DNA from 2 places in the Caulobacter sp. GW821-FHT09A05 genome. Region 1 is predicted to be linked to the other one. Evidence: riboswitches for the same ligand, from Rfam matches in the RefSeq annotation. Region 1 holds a riboswitch; the other holds the start of a gene.
The links. Region 1 has a riboswitch for cobalamin ahead of AC07NX_RS03650 (TonB-dependent receptor plug domain-containing protein). Riboswitches for the same ligand answer to the same signal wherever they lie in the genome.
Positions count from the first base shown of each region.

Region 2: linked by a shared signal. The riboswitch ahead of metE (5-methyltetrahydropteroyltriglutamate--homocysteine S-methyltransferase) and the one ahead of AC07NX_RS03650 (TonB-dependent receptor plug domain-containing protein) in region 1 are both predicted to bind cobalamin.

Region 1 covers NZ_JBWKPX010000003.1:44,454-58,824, forward strand. The annotation lists gene cbiB (adenosylcobinamide-phosphate synthase CbiB) at 1-684, opposite strand, end outside; gene AC07NX_RS03625 (ABC transporter ATP-binding protein) at 677-1,474, opposite strand; gene AC07NX_RS03630 (FecCD family ABC transporter permease) at 1,471-2,451, opposite strand; gene AC07NX_RS03635 (ABC transporter substrate-binding protein) at 2,448-3,302, opposite strand; gene cobO (cob(I)yrinic acid a,c-diamide adenosyltransferase) at 3,299-3,904, opposite strand; gene cobD (threonine-phosphate decarboxylase CobD) at 3,901-4,887, opposite strand; gene AC07NX_RS03650 (TonB-dependent receptor plug domain-containing protein) at 4,890-6,830, opposite strand; cobalamin riboswitch at 6,938-7,141, opposite strand; gene cobU (bifunctional adenosylcobinamide kinase/adenosylcobinamide-phosphate guanylyltransferase) at 7,191-7,706, shown strand; gene AC07NX_RS03660 (TauD/TfdA dioxygenase family protein) at 8,582-9,469, shown strand; gene modB (molybdate ABC transporter permease subunit) at 9,611-10,282, opposite strand; gene AC07NX_RS03670 (TOBE domain-containing protein) at 10,428-11,213, shown strand; gene AC07NX_RS03675 (hypothetical protein) at 11,221-11,691, opposite strand; gene AC07NX_RS03680 (RNA polymerase sigma factor) at 11,905-12,402, shown strand; gene AC07NX_RS03685 (FecR family protein) at 12,500-13,501, shown strand; gene AC07NX_RS03690 (TonB-dependent receptor) at 13,573-14,371, shown strand, end outside.
Region 2 covers NZ_JBWKPX010000012.1:109,038-123,408, reverse strand. The annotation lists gene AC07NX_RS13640 (cell wall hydrolase) at 1-496, opposite strand, end outside; gene AC07NX_RS13635 (hypothetical protein) at 883-1,062, shown strand; gene AC07NX_RS13630 (HAAS signaling domain-containing protein) at 1,075-2,058, opposite strand; gene AC07NX_RS13625 (PadR family transcriptional regulator) at 2,073-2,405, opposite strand; gene AC07NX_RS13620 (sensor histidine kinase) at 2,576-4,195, opposite strand; cobalamin riboswitch at 4,380-4,609, shown strand; gene metE (5-methyltetrahydropteroyltriglutamate--homocysteine S-methyltransferase) at 4,727-7,069, shown strand; gene AC07NX_RS13610 (DUF1801 domain-containing protein) at 7,170-7,568, shown strand; gene AC07NX_RS13605 (Lrp/AsnC family transcriptional regulator) at 7,589-8,020, opposite strand; gene AC07NX_RS13600 (FAD-binding oxidoreductase) at 8,135-9,547, shown strand; gene amaB (L-piperidine-6-carboxylate dehydrogenase) at 9,716-11,236, shown strand; gene AC07NX_RS13590 (2-oxoadipate dioxygenase/decarboxylase family protein) at 11,405-12,433, shown strand; gene AC07NX_RS13585 (response regulator) at 12,473-12,856, opposite strand; gene AC07NX_RS13580 (sensor histidine kinase) at 12,853-13,965, opposite strand; gene wrbA (NAD(P)H:quinone oxidoreductase) at 14,191-14,371, opposite strand, start outside.

The DNA.
Region 1 (14,371 bases):
GCCGGCCAGGGCGAGCAGCCCACCGGCCAGCCTGGCGGGGACCAGGTTCATCAGGTCGTCGGCGCGCGCCGCCGCCCAGCCGAACATCCGCCAGCGCTCTTCCCTGTGGCCGACCAGGCTGTCGGCGGTGTTGACGCTCTTGTAGACGAACAGGCCGGGCAGGCCGCCGACCAGCAGCCAGAAGGCCGGGGCGACGACGCCATCGTTGAAGCTCTCGGCTAGGCTCTCCAGGGCCGCGGCGGCCACGCCCTCGGCGTCGAGCAGGGCGGTGTCGCGGCCGACGATCATCGCCACCGCCGCGCGGGCGGCCGACAGGTCGCCGGCCTGAAGCGGCGCCAGGACGGCCGCGACATGGTCGTGCAGGCTACGCTGGGCCAGGCCGACGGTCGCGATCAGGGCGACCAGGGCCAGTCCCGGCAGGCTGGCGCCCAGCAGGCCCTGCACGGCGACGCCCAGCACGACGGAAGCGGCGACCAGCAATGCGACCAGGACCACGCCCAGCAGCCTGCGCCGCCGGTCGGACGCCGCCGCATGGTTCCAGCGTCGCTCCAGTCCCCCGATCAGCGTCGCCGGCCAGGCCACCGGGTGCCCGACCCGCCGGTTCAGCGCCGCCGGATAGTCCAGGACCGCCTCGAGCCCCAGGGCCAGGGCGACGACCCAGGGCCAGGGCGCCGTCTCAGTCATCCACGCGCCCGATCAGCTCGATCAGCGGGCCCCAGGAGCCGGAGACGATGGCGGCCTTCACACCATAGGCCCGCTCCAGCACGGCGGGGGTGAGGGCCTCCAGCGGCGCGGCGTCGGCGATCAGGGCGCCGTCCCTCAGCACCAGCACCCGGTCGGCCAGGCGCAGGGCCACGCCCAGGTCGTGCAGGGTCATGACCACGCCCTGGCCGGGCTCGGCCGCGAAGGCGCGCATCAGGTCGACGGCGTCCAGCTGGTGGCCGGGATCCAGCCCGGCCAGCGGCTCGTCGGCCAGAAGCCACGAAGGTTCGCCGGCCAGCACCCGGGCCAGCAGGGCGCGGGCCCGCTCGCCGCCCGACAGGGTGGTGACGTCGCGACGGGCCAGGCCGGTCATGCGGGTGCGGACCAGGGCGGCCTGGACGGCGGCGTGATCGGCGTCGCCGAGGCCGCGGGCCCCGCTGTGCGGGGTGCGCCCCAGGCCGACCAGCGTCGCGACATCGACCGCCCAGGCCACCTCCGGCGTCTGGGGCAGGAAGCCGATCCGGCGGGCGCGTTGGCGAGTTGCCAGGCCCAGGATCGGCTCGCCGTCCAGCGACACCCGGCCGGCGTCGGGCCGGCGCAAGCCGGCCAGGCAGGCCAGCAGGGTCGACTTGCCCGCGCCGTTGGGGCCGACGACGGCCGTGACCTCGCCGGGCCGGAACCGGGCGCTTACGCCGGCCAGGACGGGGCGGCCGCCCAGGGCGACGGTCAGGTTTTCGGCGACCAGGTCGTTCACGCCAGCCTCTTTCATCATGCCAGCCTCCGGCGCATCGAGATCAGCAGGGCCAGGAAGAACGGCCCGCCCACGGCGGCCATGGCCACGCCCAGGCGGACCTCGGCGGCCGAGGGCGTCAGCCGCACCAGGATGTCGGCGGCCAGCACCAGGGCCGCGCCGGCCACGGCGCTGGGGGCCAGCAGGGCGCCCGGCTGGTGGCCGACCAGCGGCCGCATCAGGTGCGGGGTGATCAGGCCGACAAAGCCGATCATGCCGGTCACCGCCACGCTGGCGCCGGACGCCAGGCCCACGCCGACGGCCAGCAGCACCCGGGTCAGGTTCAGGTCGATTCCAAGCGCCCTGGCCCCGGTCTCGCCCAGGGTCAGGGCGTTCAGCGCCCGGCCCAGCATCAGCATCAGGCCCGAGCCGACGGCGATGAAGGGCAGGGCCCGCCAGACGTCGTCGGCGCTACGGTCGGCCAGCGAGCCCAGCAGCCAGTTGATGATCTCCTGCGCCGCCCAGGGGCTGGGGGCCAGGCTCAGGGCCAGGGCGACCCCGGCGCTGGCCACGGTGTTGAGGATCACCCCGGCCAGGATGAAGGTGATGGTCCCGCCGGTCCCGCCCGCCAGGACCAGCATGACGGCCACCCCGACCACCGCCCCGATCATCGCCGCCGCGAACAGCAGCCAGGGCGTGGCCAGGCTCAGGCTCAGATACATGGTCGTCACCGCCCCCAGGGCGGCCATGGACGACACGCCCATCACGCCCGGATCGGCCAGGGGGTTGCGGGTGTAGCCCTGCATGACCGCCCCCGACAGCCCCAGGGCCGCGCCGACCGCGACGGCCAGGATCGTCCGCGGCAGCCGCAGCTCGAAGATGATCGCCCAGCGCGGGTCCTGGGCGGCCTGGGTCCAGGCGCTCCAGGGCACCCAGACCCGGCCGGCCATCAGGGACAGGCCGCTCAGGAGCAGGACCAGCAGGCCCAGGCCGCCCAGCAGCAGGAGGCGCCGGGTCATGCCGCGGCTCCCAGCACCTGCCGGCGGGCGGTGGCCAGGGCGGCGGCGGTGTCGACCAGGCCGGGGCCGCCGCAATAGAGCAGCCGTTCGGGGAACACCGCCCGGGTCATGCGCGGCGAGACGGCGGCCAGGGCCGGGTGGTTGAGGATCCGCTCGGCCCAGGTTGGGGCGTTGGGCGCGGCCTGGCCGGCCAGCAGCACCTCGGGCGGATCGTCCAGCAGGCGCTCGAGCGAGACGTTGCCCCATTTCCTGAGGCCATAGCGCTGGGCGACGTTCACGAAGCCGGCGCGGCGCATCATCTCGTCGACCAGGGTGCCATGACCGGCCGCGAAGCCGTTGGGCTGGAAGACCAGGGCGGTGATCGGGCGGGTTCCGGGACGCGGCGCGCCCCGGGCCATCGCCGCCTCGACCTGGACGATCAGCGCCTCGCCGCGCCCTGGGTGGCCGACGGCCCGCGCGATGCGCCGGATCTGCTCCTGGTTCTCGGCCCAGCTGTTGGGCACCTTGAACAGCTCGGTGCGGATGCCCAGCCGCGTCAGCGCCGCGCGGGTGGCCGGCGAGGAATGGGCGGCGGTCAGCACCACGTCGGGCCGCAGGGCGATCACCTCCTCGGCGCTCTCGTAGGTGATCGGATAGCCCAGGGCGAGCCTGGCGATGCTCGACTGCTGCGGGTCGCGGGCGTAGTGGCTGAGCGCCGCGACCTGCGAGCGGTCGGCCACGTGGACCAGCACCGCGTCCAGGCAGGGGTTCAGCGAGATCACGCGGGGCAGGGCCCGCGCGCCGGCCACGCCGCCCAGGAGGCCCGTCGCCAGCCCCGCGCCGACGGCCGCGCGGCGGCTGAGACCGGTCAAAACTCGACCCCGCGCTGGGCCTTGAAGCCCTGCTCGAACGGATGCTTGACCAGGGTCATCTCGGTGACCAGGTCGGCGATCTCCAGCAACTGCGGCTTGGCGTTGCGGCCGGTCAGGCAGACGTGCTTGTCGTTGGGACGGGCCTTCAGCACCGCCACCACCTCGTCGATGTCGAGATAGTCGTAGCGCAGGGCGATGTTGATCTCGTCCAGCAGCACGAAGTCCAGCTTGGGGTCGGCGATCATCTCCTGGGAGGTCCGCCAGGCGGCCTGGGCGGCGGCGATGTCGCGCTGGCGGTCCTGGGTGTCCCAGGTGAAGCCCTCGCCCATGACCTCGTAGCGCACCTGGTCGGGGAACTTGCTGAAGAACAGCCGCTCGCCGGTCTTCCACTTGCCCTTGATATATTGGACGACCCCGACCTTCAGGCCCCAGCCCAGGTGGCGGGCCACCATGCCGAAGCCGGCCGAGGACTTGCCCTTGCCGTCGCCGGTGTGGACCAGCAGCAGGCCCTTTTCGAGGGTCTTGGTCTGCATCATCGCGTCGCGCTCGGCCTTGAGGGCCTTCATCGCTTCGGCGTGCTTGGTGTCCAGGTCGTCGCTCATCTCAGGCTCTCCAGGGCGTTGGCGAGGCGGAGCCAGTCCGCGGGCGGGCCGGGCAGGCCAAAGCGGATCAACGTCTCGTCCCAGGGGAAAGGGCGGGTGAGGATCCCGGCGCGGGCCAGGACCTCGAAACGGCGCGGCGCGTCGGCGGCGCGCGCCAGGCGGAACAGCGTCGTTCCGCCGGCGATCTCGAACCCGGCCTGGCGCAGCAGGCCGTCCAGGCGGGCGGCGTCCTCGGCCAGGCGCAGGCGGGTCCGCGCCGCCCAGTCGAGGTCGGCATAGGCCGCCAGGCCGATGGCGATCGCCGGACCCGAGACGGGCCAGTCGCCCAGCGCCTGGCGGACGCGGGCGGCCAGGGCGGGCTCGGCGACCAGGAAGCCCAGCCGCGCGCCGGCCAGGCCGTGGAACTTGCCGAACGAGCGCAGGACCATCAGCCGCTGGTGGCCCGGCGCGCCGGCCAGGGGGGCGACGGAGCGCGTCGGATCGACGTCGACGAACGCCTCGTCCACCAGCAGCGGACCGTCGGCCAGGTCGAGGACCTGGCCGGGCGACAGGACGCGGCCGCTGGGATTGTCCGGATTGACCAGGATCCGCAGGTCGGCCGCCGGATCGCCCGGGTCGACGACCTCCGCCCCCGCCGCCCGCCAGGCGTCGGCGTGGCCGCCATAGGTCCGGGCCGGGATCGCAATCCGTCTCGCGCTCAACAGGCGCGGCAGCCAGCGGATCAGCGCCTCGCTGCCGGCCGCCGCGACCACCCGCGCCGGATCGGCGACGCCGAACGTCGCGGCGGCCGCCGTCTCCAGCGCCCGCAGGGACCGTGGATCGGGCAGGCGCGACCAGGCCTCCGGCGCAAGGGCCGGGACGGGATAGGGCCAGGGATTGATCCCCGTCGACAGGTCCAGCCACGGCGTCGGCGCGTCCGGCCAGGCCGCCCGCGCCGCGCCGAGGCGTCCGCCGTGGCCGAGGAAGGCCGCCGGCGTCGCCATGGCTAGAACCTCGCCCGCACGCCGGCGAAGGCGCCGCGGCCCAGGGTCCCGTAGCGGTAGAGGGTCTCGTACTGCTGGTCGAACAGGTTCTCGACCCGGCCGTACAGCTCGAACGTGTCGTTGATCGGGTAGGCGATCCGCACGTCGGTCAGCACATAGCTCTTCAGCCGCCGGGTGTTGGCGGCGTTGTCGAAGCTGTGGCCGACATACTGCATCGTCACCCCGGCGGTCAGGCCGTTGGGAAGGCTGAGTTCGGCGTCCGCCGAGGCGGTCTCGCCGGCCCTGCGCGCCAGGTCCTTGCCGTAGTTTGACCCGGCCGACCGGTTGACCGCGTCCATGTTGGTGTAGTTGGCCGACAGGGTGAGCCTCGAGTTGACCTCGAAGCTGCCTTCCACCTCGACGCCGTCGGCCCGGGTCTTGGCCGTGTTGGCGTAGCCGCCGAAGTTGGGCGGGGTGTTGTTGGACAGGAAGTCGATCTGGTTCTTGGTGTCGCGGTTGAAATAGGTGATCGACCCGCGCAGGCGGCCGTCCAGGACGCTGTGCTCGACGCCGACGTCCCAGCTCTTGGCTTCTTCCGGCTTCAGGCCGGTGTTCCCGTAGTCGCTGTACAGCTGGTACAGCGACGGCGCCTTGAAGCCCTCGCCGTAGTTGGCGCGGAACACGGTCGCGCCGCCGTTCGGGCTCCAGGTCGCGCCGGCCTGGAAGGTGGTGGCGCCGCCGAAGGTGTCGTGATCGTCGTGGCGGACGCCGCCGGTCAGGGTCAGGCCCTCGGCGGGCTTGGCCTGCAGTTGGCCGTAGACGCTGTCCATGCCGGCGGCGTGGCGGTCGGGCGTCGGGTTCGGGTCGAAGCTGGATGGGGCGGCGGTGCGGAACCACGACCGCTGGGTCGAGGCCCCGAACACCGCGCGCCAGACCGGATTGATCGTCCAGGTCCCCTGGTATTCCAGGCTGCTGTCGGTGCCCTTGGCGTCGAAGGTCTTGGTCGGGCTCTGGCTGGGATCGTAGTTGTCGCGGTCGGTCTGGGTGTAGGCGTAGCCGATGCGGCTGTTGAGAGCGCCGTCGAAGTTCGACAGGCGGGCGCCCAGATAGCTGACCAGTTCCTTGGTCTTGCCGTATTCGGCCGTGTCGGCGAACGAGAACAGCGGGGCGGGGAAGCCGTCGAATTCGTTGCGCCCGGCGGCGTAGGACAGGCGGGCGTCCAGGCTGGCCCCGTCGGTGACGTTCAGGTCCAGGCGGCCGCTGACGGCGGTGTTGTGGTAGCCGTCCTTCTCCTTGCCGCCCATGGCCTCGTCGAAATTGGAGACGCCGGCCGTGGTGTAGGAACCGGCCGCCAGGCGCCAGCCGCCCCAGTCGCCGCCGGCCCCGACGCCGACGCGGGCGTAGGCCGTGGCCCGCGAGCCGCCCTCGACCGTGGCGTCGCCCGACAGCGGGCCGTCCGGGGTCTTGGTGATCATGCTGACCACCCCGCCGATGGCCTGGCTGCCCCACAGGGTCGACTGCGGGCCGCGCAGCACCTCGATGCGGTCGACGTCGCCGGCCAGCAGGGTGGCGAAGTTGTAGCCGCCGCCGGTCGCCGACGGGTCGTTCAGCTTGACGCCGTCGATCAGCACGGCGGTCTGGTCGCTCTCGGCGCCGCGGATGCGCACCTGGGTTGAACCGCCGACTCCGCCGTTGCGGGTGACGGTGACGCCGGGCGTGCGCGACAGCAGGTCGGAAACCACCACCACCTGGCGCTGGCGCAGGGTCTGCGCGGTGATCACGGTCATGCTGACCGGGACCTGCGACAGCTTGTCGGCGGCGCGGCCGGCGGTGACGACCACCTGGTCGACGGCGTTGGCCTCGTCGAGCGGTTCGGCGGCCTGGGCGAGGCCCGGCGTGGCGAGCAAGGGAAGGGCGAGGGCGGGAAGGGCGGCCATCAGGGCCAGGGCGGAAATCGAGCGCATGTTGATCCTCCGTGCGCGGCAACGAAGGCTGGCCCGGGGATCCGGGCCGGCCTGACGATGTCGCCTCGGGGGAAACAACCCCATCGTACGGCGCACCCCGGCCGGACGAAGGACGACCGCGACGGGCAGGTCTCCTGGCTCGCGGGTCATCACCGATGCGCGTCGCCTTCCCAATCGTTCTCTTGGAGAGAAAACGGTCAGTGGCTTCGTGACGCGCGGGCTCGCCGCTTACAGTTGCGGGGGCAGCCCGGGTTTCGCACCCGAGTTCCCTTTTCATCCTCTTTCGAGGAACCTGTCGCGAGAGCTGCACTATATGCTGCGCCGCACACGGTCAATCTGACTGGCGATCTGGAGGCCATCTTGCCGTTGACCCTCGTTCTGGGCGGAGCCCGATCCGGCAAGAGCGCCTTCGCCCAGGGCGCGGCCGAGGCCCTGGCCGCGGAAACCGGGGGCCGGCTGGTCATGGTCGCCACGGCCCAGGCCTTCGATTCGGAGATGGCCGAGCGCATCGCGCGCCACCAAAAGGACCGTGGCCCGGCCTGGACGACCCTGGAGGCGCCGCTCGATATCGCCAGTGCGTTGGAGGCGCTGGGCGCGAACGACGTGGTCGTGGTCGATTGCCTGACGCTGTGGCTGTCGAACCTGATGCTGGACGAGCGGGACCTGGCGACGGCGGCCGCCGGACTGGTCGAGGCGGCCGAACGGTTTCCCGGAGCCTTGTGGCTGGTGTCCAACGAGGTCGGGTTCGGCATCGTGCCGGACAACGCCCTGGCCCGGCGGTTCCGCGACGAGGCCGGGCGGCTGCACCAGGCCCTGGCCCAGGCCGCCGACGCGGTGACCCTGGTGGTGGCCGGGCTGACCTTGCGCCTGAAGTAGGCCGTTGCCGGCGACGGCGATCTGAGGGTCGGTCCGCCTGCAAGGCGTCCTCGTCCTTCGACAAGCTCAGGATGAGGACGAATTCAGCGACGGTTCAGTAGAAATCCTCATCCTGAGCCTGTCGAAGGATGAGGCCGCCGCCGTCGCAGGCCAACAAGCTTGAGTCTTCCCAACCGGACAGCCGTGCCGCAAGGGCGGAACGGACGGCGGCTATGGGGACAGACGCCGCCCAATCCCCGTCGCTGGCGCTATAAACTCCAACCCTTTCAACGCCTTGAAGAAAAAGCAGCGTCACGAACGCGCCAGTCCTCAAACCTCGCGCACAATCAGAGCTGTCTCCATCGCAGGGGAGGGCTCTTGGTACCGGCCCAAGCAGGCGATGGGGATGGAACCGAGCGGGGCCGCCTGGGCCTGGCGATCGGATCGCGGCGGGCGGCGGGGCTCAGAAGGTCCCAAGGTCCGGCGCGGGCGATGGCGGGACAGTCGGGTTGACGGGGCCGGAAAGTTCAAACCGGCCTGTTCCAGGATCAGTCGGAGTCGCCGACGGCCCCTTCCGGGCGACCTGATCCTGCCCGTCCGAGGGGGAACGTCGATCGGGATGAAACAAGCCCTCAGTCGCCGTCCCTCGAGACAAACGGTTCCGCGGAGCGGTCAGGTCTAGCCGAAACGCACACACTAAAACCCACGGTCATCCGGGCCAGGCCCGGACCGCTCCGCGCCTCCCCAGCCCCCTCGCCAGCGAAAGCCCGAGGTCGGACAGCCGTGTCCGTAGTCGATTGTCGGGAAGAAACGGGATTGAGCGTCGATATCCCAGGCCTAAGATACTGGATAACAACCGCCGCCCGCACGGACGGGCGGCGCTCCGGGAGGACGCCATGAACGCCTTTGCCCCCATCGCCGCTTCGGAAACGCCCGACTATGCGGGCCTGACGGTGACGTCCGCCGGCCCGGTGCTCGGGGCCGAGATCTCGGGCGTCGATCTTCGCCAGCCTCTGGGCCCGGAAATCGTGGCGGCGATCCGGACGGCGCTGCTGCGCCACAAGGTGGTGTTCTTCCGCGACCAGGACATCAGCCACGAGGACCACGTCCGTTTCGGCCAGTATTTCGGGGGCTTGGAAGGGCATCCTGTCACCGCCCACGTGCCGGGCTTTCCGGAGATCCTGCACATCGAGGCCGCCGACGGCATGAAGCTGCGCGAGGAGATCGTGCCGATCGTCCGCGTCGCCAACAAGTGGCACACCGACGTCACCTTCCGGCCCGCGCCATCGATGGGCGGGGTGCTGCGCATGCGCCAGATGCCGCCGCTGGGCGGCGACACCCTGTTCGCCGACACCGCCGCCATCTATCGCGACCTGCCCGACGCGCTGAAGGAGCGCATCGCCGGCCTGAAGGCCGAGCACGACATCCTGCAGAGCTACGGCTATCGGGTGGACGAGGCCAAGCGCCAGGAGTTGCGGGCGGCCCATCCGGTCCAGGCCCATCCGGTGGTCCGCACCCATCCGGAGACCGGCGACAAGCACCTGTTCGTCAACAAGGTCTTCACGACGCGGATCCTGGGCCTGGCCGAGGACGAGGGGGCCCGGCTGCTGGCCGACCTGCTGGACCGGGTGAAGACCCCCGAATACCAGGTCCGCTTCCGCTGGACGCCCAACGCCATCGTCTTCTGGGACAATCGCGCCACCCAGCACTACGCCATCCTCGACTACTGGCCGCAGGAGCGCGTCGTCGAGCGGGTGACGATCCAGGGCGACGCGCCGTTTTGATCTATTATCCGCTCATCCCGGCGAATGCCGGGACCCAGATGGAATGGCTTTGAGGCTGGGCCAAAAGCGCTGAGCTTTGTCCAATCAGCCGCACCGCTATGGGATCTGGGTCCCGGCATTCGCCGGGGTGAGCAGATTGAATTAAACCTTTGAAGTTTTTGCTGAAACGCGCCGCTCCATCAGCAGCAGGCTGAGCATCACCAGGAAGGCGAAAACCAGCAGGGCGCCGGCCAGCTGGTGGGCCTTGTCCCATTCCAGGGCCTCGACCAGGCGGTAGATCTCGATCGACAGCACCTCGGTCTGGCCCGGAATGCCGCCGCCCAGCATCATCACCACGCCGAACTCGCCGACCGTGTGGGCGAAGACCAGCAGGGCGGCGACGGCGTAGCCGGGCAGGGCCAGGGGCAGGGCCACCCTGACGAACGCCGCCCAGGGCGAGGCGCCCAGGGTGGCGGCGGCCTCCAGCGGCTCGTCGCCCACGGCGATGAAGGCGTTGCGCAGCGGCTGGACGGCGAAAGGAAGGGAATAGACCAGCGAGCCGATCACCAGGCCCTCGAAGGTGAAGGCCAGGGTCCGGACCCCGAACGGGTGCAGCAGCGAGATCAACGGGCTCTGCGGGCCCAGGGCGATCAGCAGGTAGAAGCCCAGGGCGGTCGGCGGCAGGACGATCGGCAGGGCCACCAGGGCCCCGACCGGCGCCTTCCAGCGCGACCGCCCCCGCGCCAGCCACCAGGCCAGGGGGGTGGACAGCACCAGCAGCAGGAGGGTGGTCACGCCCGCCAGCCGGGCTGTCAGCCATGCGACCTCCAGCATGGTTACGGGGCCTGGAGCTTGATGGACGGCGGGCGGTTTGGCATGGCTCTGGTTCCGGCCCTTCAGTCCGCGAGGGCGCTCGGTTATGTAGACAAATTACATAACGAGATTTCCGGCCCAGGTCACCTTCGTCACGAGGTTTTCCATGTCCACCGACGGTGATCTGAGCGCGTCCCTGGTCCTGCGTCGCGGGGGCCTGGCGCGGGTGGGCCTGGAGCGCATCGCCCTGATCGAGGCGATCGGCGGCCTGGGCTCGATCAGCGCCGCCGCCCGACAGTTGGGTCTCAGCTACAAGGGCGCCTGGGACGGGGTCCAGGCGCTGAACAACCTGTTCGACGCGCCGCTCGTGGTCGCCAACGCCGGCGGCAAGACCGGCGGGGCGGCGGTCGTCACGCCGCGCGGCTTGGCGGTGATCCGGGCCTTCCGCGAGGTCGAGCGCGAGATCGGCGCGGCCCTGTCGCGACTGGAGGCGGGCCTGGAGGCGTCCGAGGCGGGCCTGGGCGACCTGTTCTGGAGCCTGGGCCTGCGCACCAGCGCCCGCAACGCCCTGCGCGGGACCGTTGCGGCGATCGAGGACGGCGAGGTCACCGCCCGGGTCGCGATCGACCTGGGCGAGGGCGTGGAGATCGCCTCGATCATTACCCGCCGCAGCCGCGAGGAACTGGGCCTGGCGGTCGGCAAGCCGGTGATCGCCCTGATCAAGTCGAGCTTCGTGGTCTTGTCCGAAGGTCCTGTCGAAGATGGGATCAATCGCCTGGCCGGCGTCGTGGTCGACCGCGAGGACGGGCGCGAGGTCAGCGAAATCCGCCTGGGCCTTTCGGCGGGCAAGACCCTGGTCGCGACCGTGCCGGCCTCCGCCTCGCCGCCGGCCGTCGGCGACCGCGCGGTCGCGTCCGTCGCGCCGTCCAATGTCATCCTCGCCGTCGAATAGGCGGTTGTCAGTGCACCGTCGCCCGCTCGGGCGCCGGCGGAGAGGCCTGCTCTTCACGCAGGCGAGCGGGCAGGGGGTAGCCGTCGACCCGCAGGGCCGCGTTCAGGGCGCGGGCGAGCACCATGGTCGGCTGGGAATCGACCAGGAGCGGCTCGAGCAGGGCTTCGCCCGCCGCCGTGGCGGTTCCCGCCAGCCCGCAGGACACCATCAGCCGCTGCTCGTCGGTCGAGATGCCGCCGCAGGCCGGGCATTCGACCTGGATCGGCCGGCGCAGGCTGGCCTCCACCGATTGCATCCAGGCGACGAACAGCCCTCCGGTCCGGTTGGAGGCGCGAAAGGCCAGGGCCTGGGCGACCAGGCGGGTAGGGTGCTCGCCCGCCGATCTCAGCGCCGCCCATTGGCGCATGGCGCTCAGGAGCAGCCTTTCGCCGACGGTCGGCCCGGAAGTCCAGCGCAGCGCAAGGGGATCGGGGGTCATGGCGGCCTCTCGGGCGGGCGTCGCGTTCATTGTTGCGACTGGTTCGCAATATTTAGCGCTCAGCGTTGTTGCGAGTCAATCGCAACAGCGGGTTGTCCGGCGCGCTGGACCGGAGCCCGTCAGCGGCCTAGGTTCGGATCTCGCCGCAACCTGTTCGCCAGCCTTGAGTCCTTGGAGCCCGCGCTGTCCGCCAACCCTCGATCGATCACGCCGATGACCCGGCTGTACGGCGAGAAGCGGGCCAACCTGGTGCGCGTCTTCGCCGCCAGGCTGCGCTCGGCCAGCGAAGCCGAAGACCTGATCCAGGACCTGTACCTGAAGGTGCAGGCCCTGGGCGACGTGGAGGTCGAGGGAGACGGTTCGGCCTTGCTGTTCCGCATGGCCAACAACCTGATGCTCGACCGCCTGCGCAGCCAGATCCGCGCCGGCGCGCGCGACGAGGGATGGCGCAACCTGCAGGGTGTGGTGCTGGGCGACCAGCAGGTGGCCGACGTGCCCTCGGCCGAGGAGATCGTGGCCGGCCGGCAGCGCCTGAGCGCGATGATGACCGCGCTGGACACCCTGCCGCCCCAGGTCGCCCGCGCGTTCAAGCTTCACAAGCTGGAAGGCCTGAGCCACGCTGACACCGCGGTCGCCATGGGCGTCAGCCGCAGTTCGGTCGAGAAACACGTGAGCGCGGCCCTCAAGGCCCTGATGGCGAAGCTGGCATGAGGACGACGATTGTTTCCAGCACGGGTTTTGGAGGTTCGGCCGCCTTGGTGACGTCTTATCCTTGCGAGGACGCGGCTTGGCGTCAGGACGGAGCGAAATGACGCGCGCCCAAACGGACATCGACGCCGAGGCCGCCGACGCCGCGATCGACTGGCTCGTCCGCCTGCAGGGCGAGACGGTCACCGAGCGCGACTGGCTGGATTTCGACGCCTGGCTGACGGCCTCGCCGGTCCATGCCCAGGCCTATGACGCCGTGCTCGCCTTCGACGGCCGCCTGGATCTCGACGCCCGCTTCGCCCAGGCCGAGCCCGTCGCGCCCCTGACGGCCTCCCGGGGCAAGGTGGTCCCGCTGCGGCCGGCGCGGCGGGTCTGGATCTGGTCGGCGGGCGCGGCGATCGCCGCCGCGTTCGTCGCGGGCGCGATCCTCCTGCCGGCCAGCGGCCTGCTGGGCGCGCACGAGACCACCTATGTGACAGGCGTCGGCGAGCGCAGGACGGTCGCCCTGGAAGACGGCTCCCGGATCGAGATGAACGCCGCCTCGCGCATGACCGTGCGGTTCGAGCGCCATGCGCGCCGCGTTCACCTGGGCGACGCCCAGGCCTTCTTCGACGTGGCCAAGGATTCCTCGCGGCCGTTCCTGGTTTCGGCGGGCGACACCCAGGTGCGGGTGGTCGGCACGCAGTTCGACGTCCGGCATCGCGACGGCCAGGTGGCGGTCAACGTCCAGCGCGGCCTGGTCGAGGTGCGTCCCAACCTGCCTCGTGACGCCACGCCGATCCGACTGCGACCGGGGCAAGGGCTTTCCCACCGCAAGGGCCAAAGGGCCGACGCGCGGGTCTCGACGGTGGCCGTCGAAGAGGTCGGGGGATGGCGGCAGGGCCGGCTGATCTATCGCGACCAGCCGCTGTCGCAGATCGCCGGCGACATGAACCGGCTGTTCCCGCGTCCGGTGAAGCTGGCCGACGCCGAGGCCGCCAACCTGCGACTTTCCGGCGTGTTGATCGTCGATGACCAGGATGCGATGGTCGACCGACTGTCGCACCTGCTTCCGGTACGAACGACGACGACCGACGACGCCATCCTGATCCGGGCGCGCTAGGGTCTTGCTGACCGGCCCGGAATCGTTCGAAGCGCGAAGCTTGAGCTCTAGGGGGATAGAGCTGGAGCCCGATGATTTCGGACACGGAATCCCAGCTTCGCGGTCGGCCTGACGATCCGGGACGTCCCGGTGCGATCGCCGTCGCCTGCCTGCGCCGCTCCGGTTCCGTCCTGGTCCTGACGCTGGCGTCCAGTCTGGCCCTGACCGGTGAAGCCGACGCGGCCCCGGCGCGCTTCAGGTTCAACATCCCGGCCAACGCCCGCTCGGAGGCCCTGATCGATCTTGGCGTCCAAGCGCGAGTGACCCTGGGCGGGGCCTCGTCCTGCCCGGGGCGCAGCGAGGCCGTCGCCGGGGTCCTCACCCTGCGCCAGGCGCTCGAGGCGGTGACGGCCGGAGCGTCGTGCCGGTTTGAGATTCTCGACAACGCCACGGTCAGCATCCGCCCGGCGCGCCGGGCGCGACCCGCGGCGTCGGTCGAGAGGTCGCCGGCCGCCATCCCAACGCCGGTGATCGCGGCCCCGGCCATCGACAGCGTCATCGTCACCGCCACCAAGCGTCCGACCCGCCTGGGCGCGGCCGCCGGCGGGCTCAGCGTGATCGGCGCCGCGCGGTTGCGCGACGCCGGGGCGATCGACACGACCAGCATCTCCCAGCAGACCGCCGGCTTCATCACCACCAACCTGGGCGCGGCGCGCAACAAGATCATGCTGCGAGGCCTGTCGGACGGCACCTTCACCGGCCGCACCCAGCAGACCGTCGGCACCTATCTCGACAACATCCCGCTGACCTATAACGCCCCCGACCCGGACCTGCGGCTGATCGACGTCGACCGGGTCGAGATCCTGCGCGGGCCCCAGGGCGCGCTCTACG
Region 2 (14,371 bases), on a different contig from region 1:
CCGCCTGGCCGCTCGGGGTCTCGCCGCGGGCCTCGTAATAGACCGCCTCGGAAAGGCACTCGAGTTCACGCGAGCTTTCCAGGGCGTTGGTCAGGCGGAAGGGCGCGACGGCCGGATTGAACGGCCCGCCGAAGCTGGCGCGGAGCAGCAGTGGCTGGCGCTTTGAATCGGACTGCTGGCGCTGTTCGAGGCGCTCGACCAGCAGCGCCGACTGCCGGTCGCGCTGGGCGCCGCCGGCGACGGTGTAGGGGTCGTGGCGACGGGCGATGGCGAGGGCGCTGGCGTCCATCCGCGACGCGGCCTGATACAGCGCCGCGTCGGAGAAATTCCCCTCGGCGCCGTCGGCCAGGCGAGAAACGCGAGCGTGCTGACTGGCGGCCTGGGCCATGCCCCCCGCAAGGTAAACGCCGCCGAGGGCCAGACCCGTGGCCGACCCAACCAATACGGCGCCGATCAGCGCGCGCGCGTCTGCGCACGTCTGCGACTTGATATTCAAAACTCGTGTCCTGCGCGGCGAGGGCGGTCCGCCCCCCGACAAAAACGCCCTCAAAGACCCGGAAAAAACACTGTCGGGCAGCTCTGAAAGCGGAGGTTCGGCCGGTTCACGATAGTGGCCGAAGTCCTGCTTATGACCGCCTTATGACGCATCCCGCCACGAGTCGCAAGCGCACGCGGCGCCGCAGCCTGAATTTTGGCCGCTCGTCCGACAGATGGAGTGGTTAATTCTTTGATTCTAACGAAAAAACGCGACAGTCCCGAAATTCCGCTTCGTGGTGAATATTCACCGCTCGGGATAGACTTCCGCCGCGCCGCTCTCAACGGAACCCGAGGCCCACGCCATCGTTACTCTAGCGGACAGATGTAATTGTCCTGGAGGACATAATGACTGCTCTGCGCTGGGTTCCGCTGTGGGTTGCGGTGGCGTTAAGCCTGTCGGCTTGCGGACACGACATGGAGCAGCGCGCGGCCAGCGGGGCCCTCGCCGGAGCGGTGGTCGCGGGCCCCGTCGGCGCCGTGGTGGGCGCCGGCGCCGGGGCGGTGGTCAACACCGTCGCGAAGTAGGATCCAGCCTCGCTAGGCGGTCGCCGGCGCCCCCCGCGCCAGCCGCCAGACGCCGACGGCCAGCTTGCTCAGGAACACCACCGCCATCACGCCCACGGTGATGTGGAAGCTGAGGTCCAGCGCCGCCTGCAGGCCGGCGATGTCGGTCGCCTTCGTCTCCGCCGCGCCGGAAGGGACCACCGTGAACAGCCGCCCGGCCGGCCACAGGGCGGCGATCAGTCCCACCCCGCCCAGGTCGGAGACGATCTCCAGGACGGCCCTGGCCCGGACCGCGTCGGGGCGGACCAGGGTCACCAGGCACCCGGTCGCCTGCAGCACCGCCAGGGCCAGGATCGGCAGGTGCAGCGTCGTCCAGATCGGTGCGCCCGCCAGGAGAACGCCGTGCTGCCCCACGACCGGCGACCAGGGCGCCTGGACGAGCCCCGTCCACCAGACGATGAACAGCAGCAGGATGCCCAGTTCGAACGCGGCCTCGAAGCGGGTCTTAGCCTTGCGGGCCGGCCGCCCCAGGTTCGGCAGGTCGGCGACCTTCCAGTCCAGCAGGTCGCCGACCGGGATCCAGCCCCGCTCGATCCCGGCCGCCAGGATCGTCGCGGCGCCGATCAGGGTCATGGCCGTGGCCAGGAAGCCGGACAGGAAACGCGCCAGCCCGCCCGCGGCGTCCTCGCCGCCGATGATGATCGAGATGACCAGGGGAATGGCCGTGACGGCCGCCGCCAGGACCAGCAGGCCTTTCACCGCGAACATGTAGAACGGGTAGAGCTCGGGCCCGATCAGCGTCCGCGACGCGCCATAGCGCCCGGCGACAGCGATGGGATGGCCGAAGGCCCGCAGGACGGCCTCGCGTTCCTTGTCGTCCAGGGGCCGGCCCAGTTCGGCCTCCTTCTCCTCCAGCCGGTTCAGCAGGATGTCGCGCAGCTCGGCGACGATGTCCTCGCGCTGGGCCTTGGGCAGCAGGGCCGCGACGGCGGCCAGGTAGCGATCGAGCAGGTCCATGGTCACGGCCTCCCTCATCGGATCAGGTTTTGCAGGGTGTCGTTCATCGCCCGCCACTCGGCGGACAGGCGGGCCAGCACGCCCTCGCCCTCGGGCGACAGGCGGTAGAAGCGCTTGCGGCGCTTGTCTTCCTCGCGCCACTCGCTGGTCAGCAGCCCCTGGCTCTCCAGGCGGCGCAGCATCGGATAGAGCGCGCCCTCGTCGATCTCCAACCCCACCTCGGCCAGGGCCTGGCGCAGGCTGTAGCCGTAGCGTTCGACCTGAAGCTGGGCCAGGACCGCCAGGATCAGCGTCCCACGCCGAAGCTCCTGGCGCAGGGTTTCAAAAATGTCGGCGTCCGCTGGCATGGTGTATGTCGCATGGTGTGCGCCACTTGGTGTGTGACATACACTGTATGGCACACAGGTTATAGGCAAGTCAATCCGGCGACCGATGGTCGCCTTGCGCGGTGCGGCTCACCTGGTTCGGACGAATGCTGCACGCCTTCCCGGATGAGGGCCGTCCTGGGAGAAGGCCCCTATGCCGACCTCGAACGCCGCAGCCGCGGCGTCGCCGGCGGGTCCGCCTCGGCTTCGGGTTCGACGACCGGAAACGCCATCTCGACCGTGAAGCGGCTGCCCTGGCCCGGGGTGCTCTCGACGCGGATCTCGCCCTGCATCAACGCCACGATCTGCTGGCTGATGCTCAGGCCCAGGCCCGTGCCTTCGTGACGCCCGGTCGTGTCCCCCACCTGCTCGAAGGGGCGGAAAATGCTTTCCAGCTGGCTCGGCTTGATGCCGACACCGGTATCATCGACGAGGAAGCGCAGGCGGGCCGTTTCCCCCACGGGGCCGACCACGCTGACCCGCAGGCGGACCCCGCCGTCGGCCGTGAACTTGATCGCATTGCCGATCAGGTTGATCAGGACTTGCCGGACCCGCTTTTCGTCCGCCGCGATCCGGCGCGGCACGTCCGGGTCGAGGCTGACGGCAAAGTCCAGGCCCTTGTCCCGCGCCGGCAGCCGGAACATCTCGCCCACACCCGTCACGCAGTCGTGCAGGTCGAAGGGCGCGGCCAGCAGCTCGAACTTGCCGGCCTCGATCTTGGCCACGTCCAGGATGTCGCTGATCACGGCCAGCAGGTGTTCGCCGCTGGCCTGCACCGTCTTGACCGCCGCCCGTTGCCTGGCGTCCAGGGCGGTGCGTTCCAGCCAGTAGGCGTAGCCGATGATGGCGTTGAGCGGCGTGCGCAGCTCGTGGCTCATATTGCCCAGGAACCGCGACTTGGCGCTGCTGGCGGCCTCGGCGGCGGCGTGGGCGTCGGCCAGCAGCCGGGCCTCCTCCGTCTGGCGGCGCTGGCGCGCCTCGTAGTCGCGACGAATGCGCAGGAAGCGCAGAACCAGGAAGCCCGCCGACAGCACCAGCCAGACGCCCAGGATCACCAGGTAGAAGGCCTCGGTCGACAGGTACGAGCCCTCGAACGTCAGGCCGTCGACCGACACCGTGATCCGGCCCGGCTCCGGATTGCTGGTGGCGATGGCGACCGAATGGATCGCCTTGAGGTTGGGCGCGGCCTCATCCGCCGAAAGACCGCGGCTGGCCGCCCACCATTCCTCGGTGGCCAGCTGGCTCAGCGGCAGGCGGACCTCGTTGCGGCCCTGGACCACCGGGATCTCGACGGCCAGGGGCGCCAGCTCGCCCTTCAGCCTGCCCCGCACGGCGGGGTCCGGCGAGGCCTTGAGGGCGAGCCTCAGGTGGTCGCTCGCCCCCCGGTACGAAAAGCGCAAGGTGACGGTCTGGAAGCGCGACAAGTCCAGGCCCTTGTCCTCGCGCCCCAGGTCCAGCTGCAGGCCGTAGCCGCAATAGGGATAGGCCGCGCCCTGGCGGATGTCGCACGACCAGGACAGGGGCCTGCGCGGATCGACGGACACGATCGAGCGACCGCCGCCCTCCGAGTCGGAATAGCTGTAAGCCACGAACCGTCCCGCCTCCGGCGACAGAACCAGCGTCTGGCTGGTGATGGCGCTCTTGCCCAGCACGGCGGCGAACGACACGGCCACCAGCAGGAAGACCGCGGCTTCGAGGCGGAGATTGGCGTAGCCCAGCCAAGGCTTGCGCGCGCCCAGGACGGCGGCGTCGAGATCCTTTGGTTTCCGCAAGACGCCCTCCCCGCTTCCCCCACTCACACAGGAAGCCCCCAAACCGAAGCAAAGCCTTAGGCCAAGCATCGTTTCCCCGAGGTTTAAGGATGGACAGGTGCGACATTTTGTTAGGGCCGCCGCCCGTTCCCGAAGTCATATAAAGATATCCTTATATCCATCTTGACGCCGGACGGGAACGCGGGCCTTCTAGGCGGGTCGTGGTCTGCGGGCGTTCGCGCGCCCGGAGCTAAGAGGGAAGTCGGTGAGGGCGTGAAACCCCGAATCCGGCGCTGCCCCCGCAACTGTGAGCGGCGAGCCGCTGTCCAATACGTGTCACTGACGCGCCGAAGCTGGATCGGTGGCGTGTCGGGAAGGCCAGGACAGGGGCGCTGACCCGTGAGCCAGGAGACCTGCCCCGACAGATAACGTCCTCCGGCGGGGTGCCCGGTCTGGTCGCATGCAAAGGCGTGACCGGACCCTGTGCCGTGCGCGCGGCCGCGCGCGTCCCCGATCAGCCTCCGCCCTCATACCGGCAGAGGCTTTTTGAAGATGACCGTCACCGTCGCCACCCTGGGCTTTCCCCGCATCGGCCCGCGCCGCGAACTGAAGTTCGCGCTCGAGGACCATTGGGCCGGCAAGACCGACGCCCAGGCACTGTTGGCCACGGCCGCGGCCCTGCGCGCCGCGGCCTGGACCCGTCAGGCCGCCCTGGGCGTGACCCATGTGCCCAGCAACGACTTCTCGCTGTACGACCACGTGCTGGACACCAGCGTGATGGTCGGCGCCATCCCGGCGATCTACGGCTGGACGGGCGGCCCGATCGACACCGCCGCCTACTTCGCCATGGCCCGCGGGACGCAGGGCGCCGCCGCGGAGGACGCCTGCGCCCATGGTCACGCCCATGGCCAAGGCCACGGCCTGCCGGCCCTGGAGATGACCAAGTGGTTCGACACCAACTACCACTACCTGGCCCCGGAGGTGTCGCGCGACCAGGCCTTCGCCCTGTCCTCCACCAAACCCGTCGACGAGTTTCTTGAGGCGAGGGCGCTGGGCGTCCACACCCGCCCGGTGCTGCTGGGCCCGGTCACCTTCCTCAAGCTGGCCAAGACCAGGGACGAGGGCTTCTCGCCGCTGTCGCTGCTGCCCGCCCTTGTCCCGGTCTATGCCGAGGTCCTGGCCAAGCTCCAGCAGGCCGGCGCCGACTGGGTGCAGGTCGACGAGCCCTGCCTGGCGCTGAACCTGACCGACTTCGAGCGCGCCGAACTGCGCCGCGCCTACGGCGCCCTGGCCCACGCCACGCCCGGCCTGCGCCTGATGCTGACCAGCTATTTCGGCGGCTACGGCGACAACCTGGCCACGGCGGTCAACCTGCCGGTCGACGGCGTCCATATCGACCTGGCCCGCGCGCCGGAGGAGCTCGAGGCCGTCCTGGGGAACGCGCGCGAAAGCCTGGTGTTGTCGCTGGGCGTGGTCGACGGCCGCAATGTCTGGCGAGCCGACCTGCCAGCCCTGCTCGATCGCCTGGAGCCGATCGTTTCCCGCCGCGGCGGCGACCGGGTGGTCCTGGCCCCGTCCTGCTCGCTGCTGCATGCGCCGATCGACCTGGACCTGGAGACGGCGATCGATCCGGAAATCCGCCAGTGGCTGGCCTTCGGCGTCCAGAAGATCGAGGAACTGGTGGTCCTGGCCACGGCGCTGAACGAGGGCCGGGCCAGGGTCGCGCCCCAACTGGCCGCCAGCGCCGCGGCGGCGGCGGCTCGGCGCGCCTCGCCTCGGATTCACGACCCGGCGGTGGCCGCGCGGCTGGCCGCCACGACCCCGGCCATGGCCCGCCGCCGCTCGCCGTTCGGCCGTCGGCAGGCGGTGCAGATCCCGCGCCTCGACCTGCCGGCCTTCCCCACCACCACCATCGGTTCGTTCCCGCAGACCGAGGCGGTGCGCCAGGCGCGCTCGGCCCATGGCAAGGGCCAGTTGAGCGACGCCGACTACGCCGCCTTCCTGCGCGCCGAGACCGCCCGCGCCGTGGCCTGGCAGGAGGAAGTCGGCCTGGACGTGCTGGTGCACGGCGAGTTCGAGCGCAACGACATGGTGCAGTATTTCGGCGAGCAGCTGGCGGGCTTCGCCTTCACTCGGCACGGCTGGGTGCAGTCCTACGGCTCGCGCTGCGTGCGCCCGCCGATCCTGTTCGGCGACGTCTCGCGGCCGGCCCCGATGACCGTGGACTGGTGGGCCTACGCCCAGTCTCTGACCGACAGGCCGATGAAGGGCATGCTGACCGGACCGGTGACCATCCTCAACTGGTCGTTCGTGCGCGACGACATTCCGCGCTCGCTGGCCTGCCGCCAGATCGCCCTGGCCGTTCGCGACGAGGTGGTCGATCTGGAGGCGGCCGGCGCCAAGGTGATCCAGATCGACGAGGCGGCGCTGCGCGAAGGCCTGCCCCTGCGCCGGGGCGACTGGGCGGCCTATCTGGACTGGGCGGTCGAGTGCTTCCGCCTGGCGGCCTCGAGCGTGGCCGACCACACCCAGATCCACACCCACATGTGCTATTCGGAGTTCAACGACATCATCGCCGCCATCGGGGCGATGGACGCCGACGTCATCTCCATCGAGACCGCCCGCTCGAAGATGGAGTTGCTGGACGCCTTCGAAGCCTATGCCTATCCGGCGCAGATCGGCCCCGGAGTCTACGACATCCACTCGCCGCGCGTGCCGTCGGTCGAGGCGATGACCGACCTGCTGAAGGCGGCCCAGGCCCAGCTGTCGGCCGGCCAGCTGTGGGTCAACCCCGACTGCGGCCTGAAGACCCGCAAATGGCCCGAGACGAAGGCCGCCCTGGCCAACATGGTCGAGGCCGCCCGGACCGTCCGCCGGGCCGTCGGCGCGGCCTGACGGCGGCGAAGATCTCCGCGCGTCGGGCCGGAGACGGCTTGGCGGGCGGAGGCGTCGCCGGGGTTTCGACAAGCCCGGGCGGCGCTGGCATTCTGGTCGGATGACGGACCTCTTCCGACTTGCCGGCGCCGTGCGGAGGGACCCCGGGGTCGACGCCTGGTTCGCCGCGCCCGAGCACGACCTGCGGCGCCTAGCCCAGCCGTGGTTCGACAGCCTGCGCGCCTGCGGGCCCGATGTGCGCGAACGGCTGCACGACGGACATCCCACCGCGTGCGCGGGCGACGCGGCGTTCGCCTATGTCGACGCGCTCAGCGCCCATGTGAACCTTGGCTTCTTCCACGGGGCCGCGCTGGACGATCCCTCCGGCCTGCTGGAGGGCGCGGGCAAGCGCATGCGGCACGTGAAGATCCGCTGGGGCCGGCCGGTCGACGCCGTCGCGCTGAACGCCCTGATCGCCGCGGCCTACCGGGACGTTCACGCGCGGCTGCGGTCCGACTAGATCCGTTCGAACCGGCGGGATCAGCGGTCGAACTTGGTCGACAGGATGATCGACGAGGTCGTGCGCTCCACCCCGGCCACGTGGCCGATCCGGTCCAGCACCTGGTCCATCTCGGCGACCGTGGCGGTGGCGGCGATGGCGATCATGTCGTAGTCGCCGCTGACCGAGTGCAGCAGCCGCACCTGCGGGATGGCGCGCAGGGCCGCCTCGACGGCGCGGGCCTCCTTGGGGCCGATCTTGATCATCACGTGCACCCGCACCGCCCCGTGGGCGTGGTCCGGCGCCAGGCGGGCGGCGTAGCCGACGATCACCCCGTCGCGCTCCAGCCGCTCGATCCGGCTCTGCACCGTGGTGCGCGAACGGCCGACTCGCCGGGCCAGGTCGGCGGTCGAGGCCCGGCCGTTCTCCCGCAGGGCGGCGATCAGCTTTTCGTCGATGGCGTCTAACGGCATTATGAAGGCTCAACTCGGCGTTTCGCCGAAATCCTGCCGTCAAACCGACGATCTTGCCACTAGGATTCGACGGAACGGCGAAGATGATGGCCGCCCCTGGAGTTTGCCCCGCCCGTGCTGGACCAAGTTCACCAAGACGCCCTGGCCGCCCTGGTCGGCCCCGGCGGCCTGATCCTCGACCCGGCCGGGCGCGCCGCCTACGAGACCCCGGCCCGCTACGCCGGCGGATCGGCCGCGGCGGTCGTCCGCCCGGCCACGACGGCCCAGGTCTCGGCCGTCGTCGGCTACTGCGTGCGCCACGGCCTGACCTTCACGCCGCAAGGCGCCAATACTGGCCTGGCCGAGGGCTCGACGCCGGACGCCAGCGGGACGCAGATCGTGCTGTCGCTGGACCGCCTGACCGCCCCGCTGGAGATCGACGCGGCCGACCGCACGGCGACCGTCGGCGCGGGCGTGCGGCTGTCGGCCCTGAACGCGGCGCTAGAGCCGCACGGCCTGTTCCTGCCCATCGACCTGGGCGCCGATCCCACCCTGGGCGGCATGGCGGCCACCAACACCGGCGGGGCGCGGTTCCTGCGCTACGGCGACATGCGCCGCCACGTCCTGGGGCTGGAGGTGGTGCTGGCCGACGCGGCGGGCACGACCCTGACCCTGTCGCACGGCCTGCGCAAGGACAACGCCGCCGTCGCCCTGCGCCAGCTGTTCGTCGGCGGCTGCGGGGCGTTCGGGATCATCACGCAAGTCACCGTCGAGGTTCACCAGCGCCCGCGCCAGACGGCCGCCGCCCTGCTGGTCCCCCGCGACATCGACGCGGTCCTGCCGCTGCTGCAGGCCTTCGAGGTCGAGGCAGGATCGACCCTGACCGCCTTCGAGGGCCTGTCGAAGGCCGCCATGACCCGGGCCATCGACCACGTGCCGTCGCTGAGCAACCCGTTCGCCGGCGGCATGCCGGACTACGCCGTCCTGGTCGAGCTGACCCGGACCTGGGCCCCGCGCGAGGGCGAGGCCTCGCTGGACGAGGTGTTGCAGCAGATCGCGGCCGAGCTGCTGGAGCGCGACGACGGCCTGCTGGTCGACGCGCTGTTCGGCCCTGTGGAAAGGATGTGGGCCCTGCGCCATGCGCTGTCGGAGGGCCTGCGGGCCAGCGGGCCGGTGGTGGGCTTCGACCTGAGCTTCCGCCGCCGCGACCTGGCCCGCTTCCGCCGCGAGGCCGTGCTGATGCTGGAGGCCGACTTCCCCGACTACGCCCTGTGCGACTTCGGCCACGTGGCCGACGGCGGGGTGCACTTCAACCTGGTCGGCCCCGCCGACAAGGACCGCCGCGCGGCCCTGCGCGAGGCGGTGCTGACCCTGGCTGTCGACGGCTTCGGCGCCAGCTTCAGCGGCGAGCACGGCCTGGGCCGGGCCTTCCAGGACGCCTACGACCGGTTCACGCCCCGGCTGATCCAGGACTACAGCGCGGCGGTGGCGGCGGTGTTCGGGACGGGGTCGGCTGCGGTTCGGCTGGGATCGGCTTTGAAATCATGAGCATTCCCCTTACCACCGCTCATCCCGGCGAATGCCGGGACTCAGATGGAATGGCTTTGAGGCGGGTTCCTCGAACTCTGAGCCAATCCAACCCGACACACCGCTAAAGGATCTGGGTCCCGGCATTCGCCGGGATGAGCGGATCGAAAAAGAGTTCCAGGACTGCCCATGACCACCCTGCCCTCCGCCATCGCCGAAGCCCGCGCCATCCTGCAGCGCCTCGGCGTGACCGCCGCCCTCGACGGCGGGACCCTGGCCGCGCGCTCGCCGGTCACCGGCGAGGTGGTGGCCCAGCTGTCCGAACACACCCCCGACCAGGCCGTCGCCGCCATCGACGCCGCCCACGAGGCCTACCTCGCCTGGCGCAAGGTCCCCGCCCCGCGCCGTGGCGAGCTGGTGCGCCTGCTGGGCGAGGAGCTGCGCGCCGCCAAGACCGACCTGGCCGCCCTGGTCACCCTGGAGGCCGGCAAGGTGGTCTCCGAGGGCCTGGGCGAGGTGCAGGAGATGATCGACATCTGCGACTACGCCGTGGGCCTGTCGCGCCAGCTGTTCGGCCTGACCCTGGCCACCGAGCGGCCGTCGCACCGGATGATGGAGACCTGGCACCCGCTGGGCGTGGTGGGCGTGATCAGCGCCTTCAACTTCCCGGTCGCCGTCTGGTCGTGGAACGCGGCCCTGGCCTTCGTCTGTGGCGACAGCGTCGTGTGGAAGCCGTCCGAGAAGACCCCGCTGGTCGCCCTGGCGGTCCAGGCCCTGTTCGAGCGCGCCGCCGCCCGCTTCGGCCCGGACGCCCCGGCCGGCCTGTCGACCCTGCTGATCGGCGGCCGCGCGGTGGGCGAGGCCCTGGTCGACCACCCGAAGGTCCCGCTGGTCTCGGCCACCGGCTCGACGGCCATGGGCCGGCAGGTTGGCCCGAAGCTGGCCGCCCGCTTCGCCCGCGCCCTGCTGGAGCTGGGCGGCAACAACGCCGCCATCGTCGCCCCGTCGGCGGACCTCGACCTGGCCCTGCGCGGCGTCGCCTTCGCGGCCATGGGCACGGCCGGCCAGCGCTGCACCACCCTGCGGCGGCTGTTCGTGCACGACAGCGTCTACGACGCCTTCGTCGGGCGGCTGAAGAGCGCCTATCCCAGCGTGCCGGTCGGCGACCCGCGCGCGGCCGGCGTGCTGGTCGGCCCGCTGATCGACGAGGCCGCGTTCGAGGCCATGCGGTCGGCGCTGGAGGCGGCCCGGGCCGCCGGCGGCCGGGTGGTGGGCGGCGACCGCGTCGAGGTCGCCGGGCCGGACGCCTACTATGTCGCCCCGGCCCTGGTCGAGATCGACCACCAGGCCGGCATCGTCAAATACGAGACCTTCGCGCCCATCCTCTACGTGATGCGCTACGCCGAGCTGGCCGAGGCCATCGCCGCCCAGAACGACGTGGCCCAGGGCCTGTCGTCGTCGATCTTCACGCTCAATGTCCGCGAGGCCGAGCTGTTCGTGTCGGCCGAGGGCAGCGACTGCGGCATCGCCAACGTCAATATCGGTCCCTCGGGCGCCGAGATCGGCGGGGCGTTCGGCGGCGAGAAAGAGACCGGCGGCGGCCGCGAAGCGGGTTCCGACAGCTGGAAGGCCTACATGCGCCGCGCCACCAACACCGTGAACTACGGGACCACCCTGCCCCTGGCCCAGGGGGTCACGTTCGACGTGTAAGTCCCTTGTTTTCCACCACCGTTGTCATCCCCGAAAGCGCGCAGCGCTTGTCGGGGACCCAGGTGAACCGCAAGGCCTCAGCCCAGTCCCCTGGGTCCCCGACAGCCTCTGCGAGGCTCCCGGGATGACAACGGTTTCAATCGCTCAAGCCCATCACTGGACCACCCCATGAGCCACCTTTCCACCCTCGTCGCCTCGGTCGTCGGCCAGAAGGCCGCCGCCGCGATCCTCGACGTGCTGGACATCGCCCCGCCCCTGGTGGCCGAGGCCGACGGCCCGGTCTCGCGCGCGGTCTTCGCCATGGCGCTGAACGCGGCGTTGTTCCACGACATCATGGGCCGCGTGCCGCTGGGCGCGGCCTATGTGTCCGAACGCCGGGCGGCGGGCCACAAGGTGCTGTTCGACCACGGCGCCCTGCGCACGATCCATTTCGGTGACGGCCCGACCGGCGCCCTGCCCGGCGGCCACCTGGCCTTCGCGCGGATCCTCGAGCCGCTGGGCTACGCCGTGGCCGACCTCTATCCGCTGGACCGGCTGAAGATGACCGGCCGGGCCTACGCCCACCTGGACCGGCCCGAGGCGATCCCGCAGTTCTTCGTCAGCGAGCTGCATGTCGAGCGCTTTTCGCCGGCGTTCCAGGTGATCGCCCACGCGGTGTTCGACTCCACCGCCGACGCCCTGGGCGTTGAGGCCCAGCGCGCCCTGGCCGCCTTCGCCAGCGAGGGAAGCTGCGACCTGGACGCGGCCCGCGCCGCCCTGCCCCAGGTCATCGCCGCCTTCGCGCGCACCCACGGCGCCCTGCGGCTGGAGCACTACAGGGCCTTGCTGGCCGAGTCGGCCGAGGCCGCCTGGATCGCCACCGAGGGCCAGGCCTTCAACCACGCCACCGACCGGGTGATCGACGTCGAAGCCGTGGCCGAGGGCCAGAAGGCGCTGGGCCGGCCGGTCAAGGACGCCGTCGAGGTCTCGGCCTCGGGCCGTGTGCGCCAGACCGCCTTCAAGGCCCAGCCGGTCGAGCGGGTGTTCGTCGCCGACGCCAAAGCCGCCGGGAGCGAGGTGACCCTGACCGTGCCCGGCTCGTTCCACGAGTTCATCTCGCGCGACCGGTTCGTGGACGCCGACGGGACGGAAAGGCTGGACCTGCGGTTCGACAGCTCGAACGCCCAGGGCATCTTCAAGATGACGCGGACGGGGTGACCCTCGCAGCGTCCGTCCGAACGCCGGGCGCCGTGATCGTCATTCCTCCAGCGCCGTGGCGATCGCCATGCGCAGCTGGCGGTCCGACACGGGCTTGAACAGCACGCCGGCGGGATGGTCCTCGTAGATCCGGGCGATGGTCGACTGCTCGCGCGAACCGGTGATGAAGATCACCTTCGAGCCGACCTCCGCGTGGATGGCCAGGGCGGCGTCGACGCCGTCCTTCTCGCCGCGCAGCCGCATGTCCATCAGCACCACCTCCGGCCGGTGCATCATGGCCAGGGCCACGGCCTCGTCGGCGTTGGTGGCCGTGCCGCAGACGGCCATGTCCATGTCCTCGACCTGCAGGCACAGGCCCTCGGCGATCAGGAATTCGTCATCGACGACCAGCACCGTGGATTTCCGAAGGGTCAGGGCGTTCATGCGGCCACCTGCCCGGCCATCGGCCCCGCCATGGGAAGCGCCGGTGGAACCGTCTGGGGCGCCGCGACGCGAATCTCGCTGCGGGTCAGGCCCGGCTTGCTTTCGACCATGATCGTTCCCTCCATCTGCGCGACCAGTCCCTTGATGATCGTCGAGCCCAACGCGACTTTCGGGCCGCCCGGCCTGGGCGGCTCGCCGTCGTAGCCCTTGCCGTTGTCGGCCACGACCAGCAGCAGGTCGCCGCCGTCGGCCCGGCTGAGATTGACCTCGATCTCGCCCCCGCCGTCCGGGAAGGCGTGCTTGAGCGAATTGGTGACCAGCTCGTTGACCAGCAGCCCCAGCGGAATGGCGAAATCCAGGTCGACGTCCAGCGGGATGGCCTCGACCGACAGGGCCACCCCGCCGCCGGCCCCGCCGTCGACGATGTTGCCGGACAGTTCGCTGAGGAAGGGGGCGATGTCGAAGGTCTTCAGGTCGCTGGAGCTCATCAGCTGCTGGTGCACCAGTCCCAGGGCGAAGATCCGGTCGCGCAGGCCACGCAGCGCCTTGCGGGCGTCGGGATCGGTGATCTGGCGCGACTGCATGACCAGCAGGCCGTCGACCATCTGGAGGTTGTTCTTCACCCGGTGATAGACCTCGCGCAGCAGCAGGTCGCGCTGGGCCAGGGTGACCTGCTGCTCCTCGACCACCCGCGCCAGCTCGGCCGTGCGCTCCTCGACCCGGCGTTCCAGCTCGGCGGCGGACGGCAGGGCGGCGATCTTGGGCAGCAGCGGCCACAGCAGGGCCGCCGTGGCGATAGACAGGATCGCGGTGACCAGCTTGATCACCCCCTCGATCCCGTAGGCGGGGACCCAGAGGGTGAGGATAGCCATCAGGTGAGTCGTCCCGCAGGCCAGGATGAAGGCCACGAACAGATAGGCCACCCAGCTGTACTTGATGTCGGGCCGCATCTTGACGAAGGCGGCTATGGCCAAGGGGATCGACAGGTAGGCCAGGCCGATGACCACGTCGGATCCGGCGTGCAGGGCCACCAGCCCCGGCGCCCAGCTCAGGCAGAAGCCGTGGGGCGTCAGCCCCGTTGGATTGAGCAGCCAGTCGAGCAGCGACATGTCCACACTCCCCGCGACCAGGCCCGTTCGCACCCCGCGGCGCCCGAGCCGTTTCCAGCATGAAGGCAGAAAAACACCGCCTCAGGTAGCGCTTTCGCATGGCCTTTGGTTAGCGCGGCGCGAGCGCCGCCCATGCGGAAAGCCGGCTGGCTCCACGGGGAGGAGCCAACCGGCCGGCCGCGGCGCGGGTCTGGGGAGAGTTCGAGGCGCGCAAGGCGCCCCGCGCTAGCCGAACAGCTTGGCCGCCGTCCGGGCGACCAGCTCGCCCTGGTGACGGGCGCCGGCCAGCTCCAGCTCGCTGGGCTGGCGGCTGCCGTCGCCGCCGGCGATGGTGGTGGCGCCGTAGGGCGCGCCGCCGGTGATCTCCTCCAGGGTCATCTGGCCCTGGTGGCTGTAGGGCAGGCCG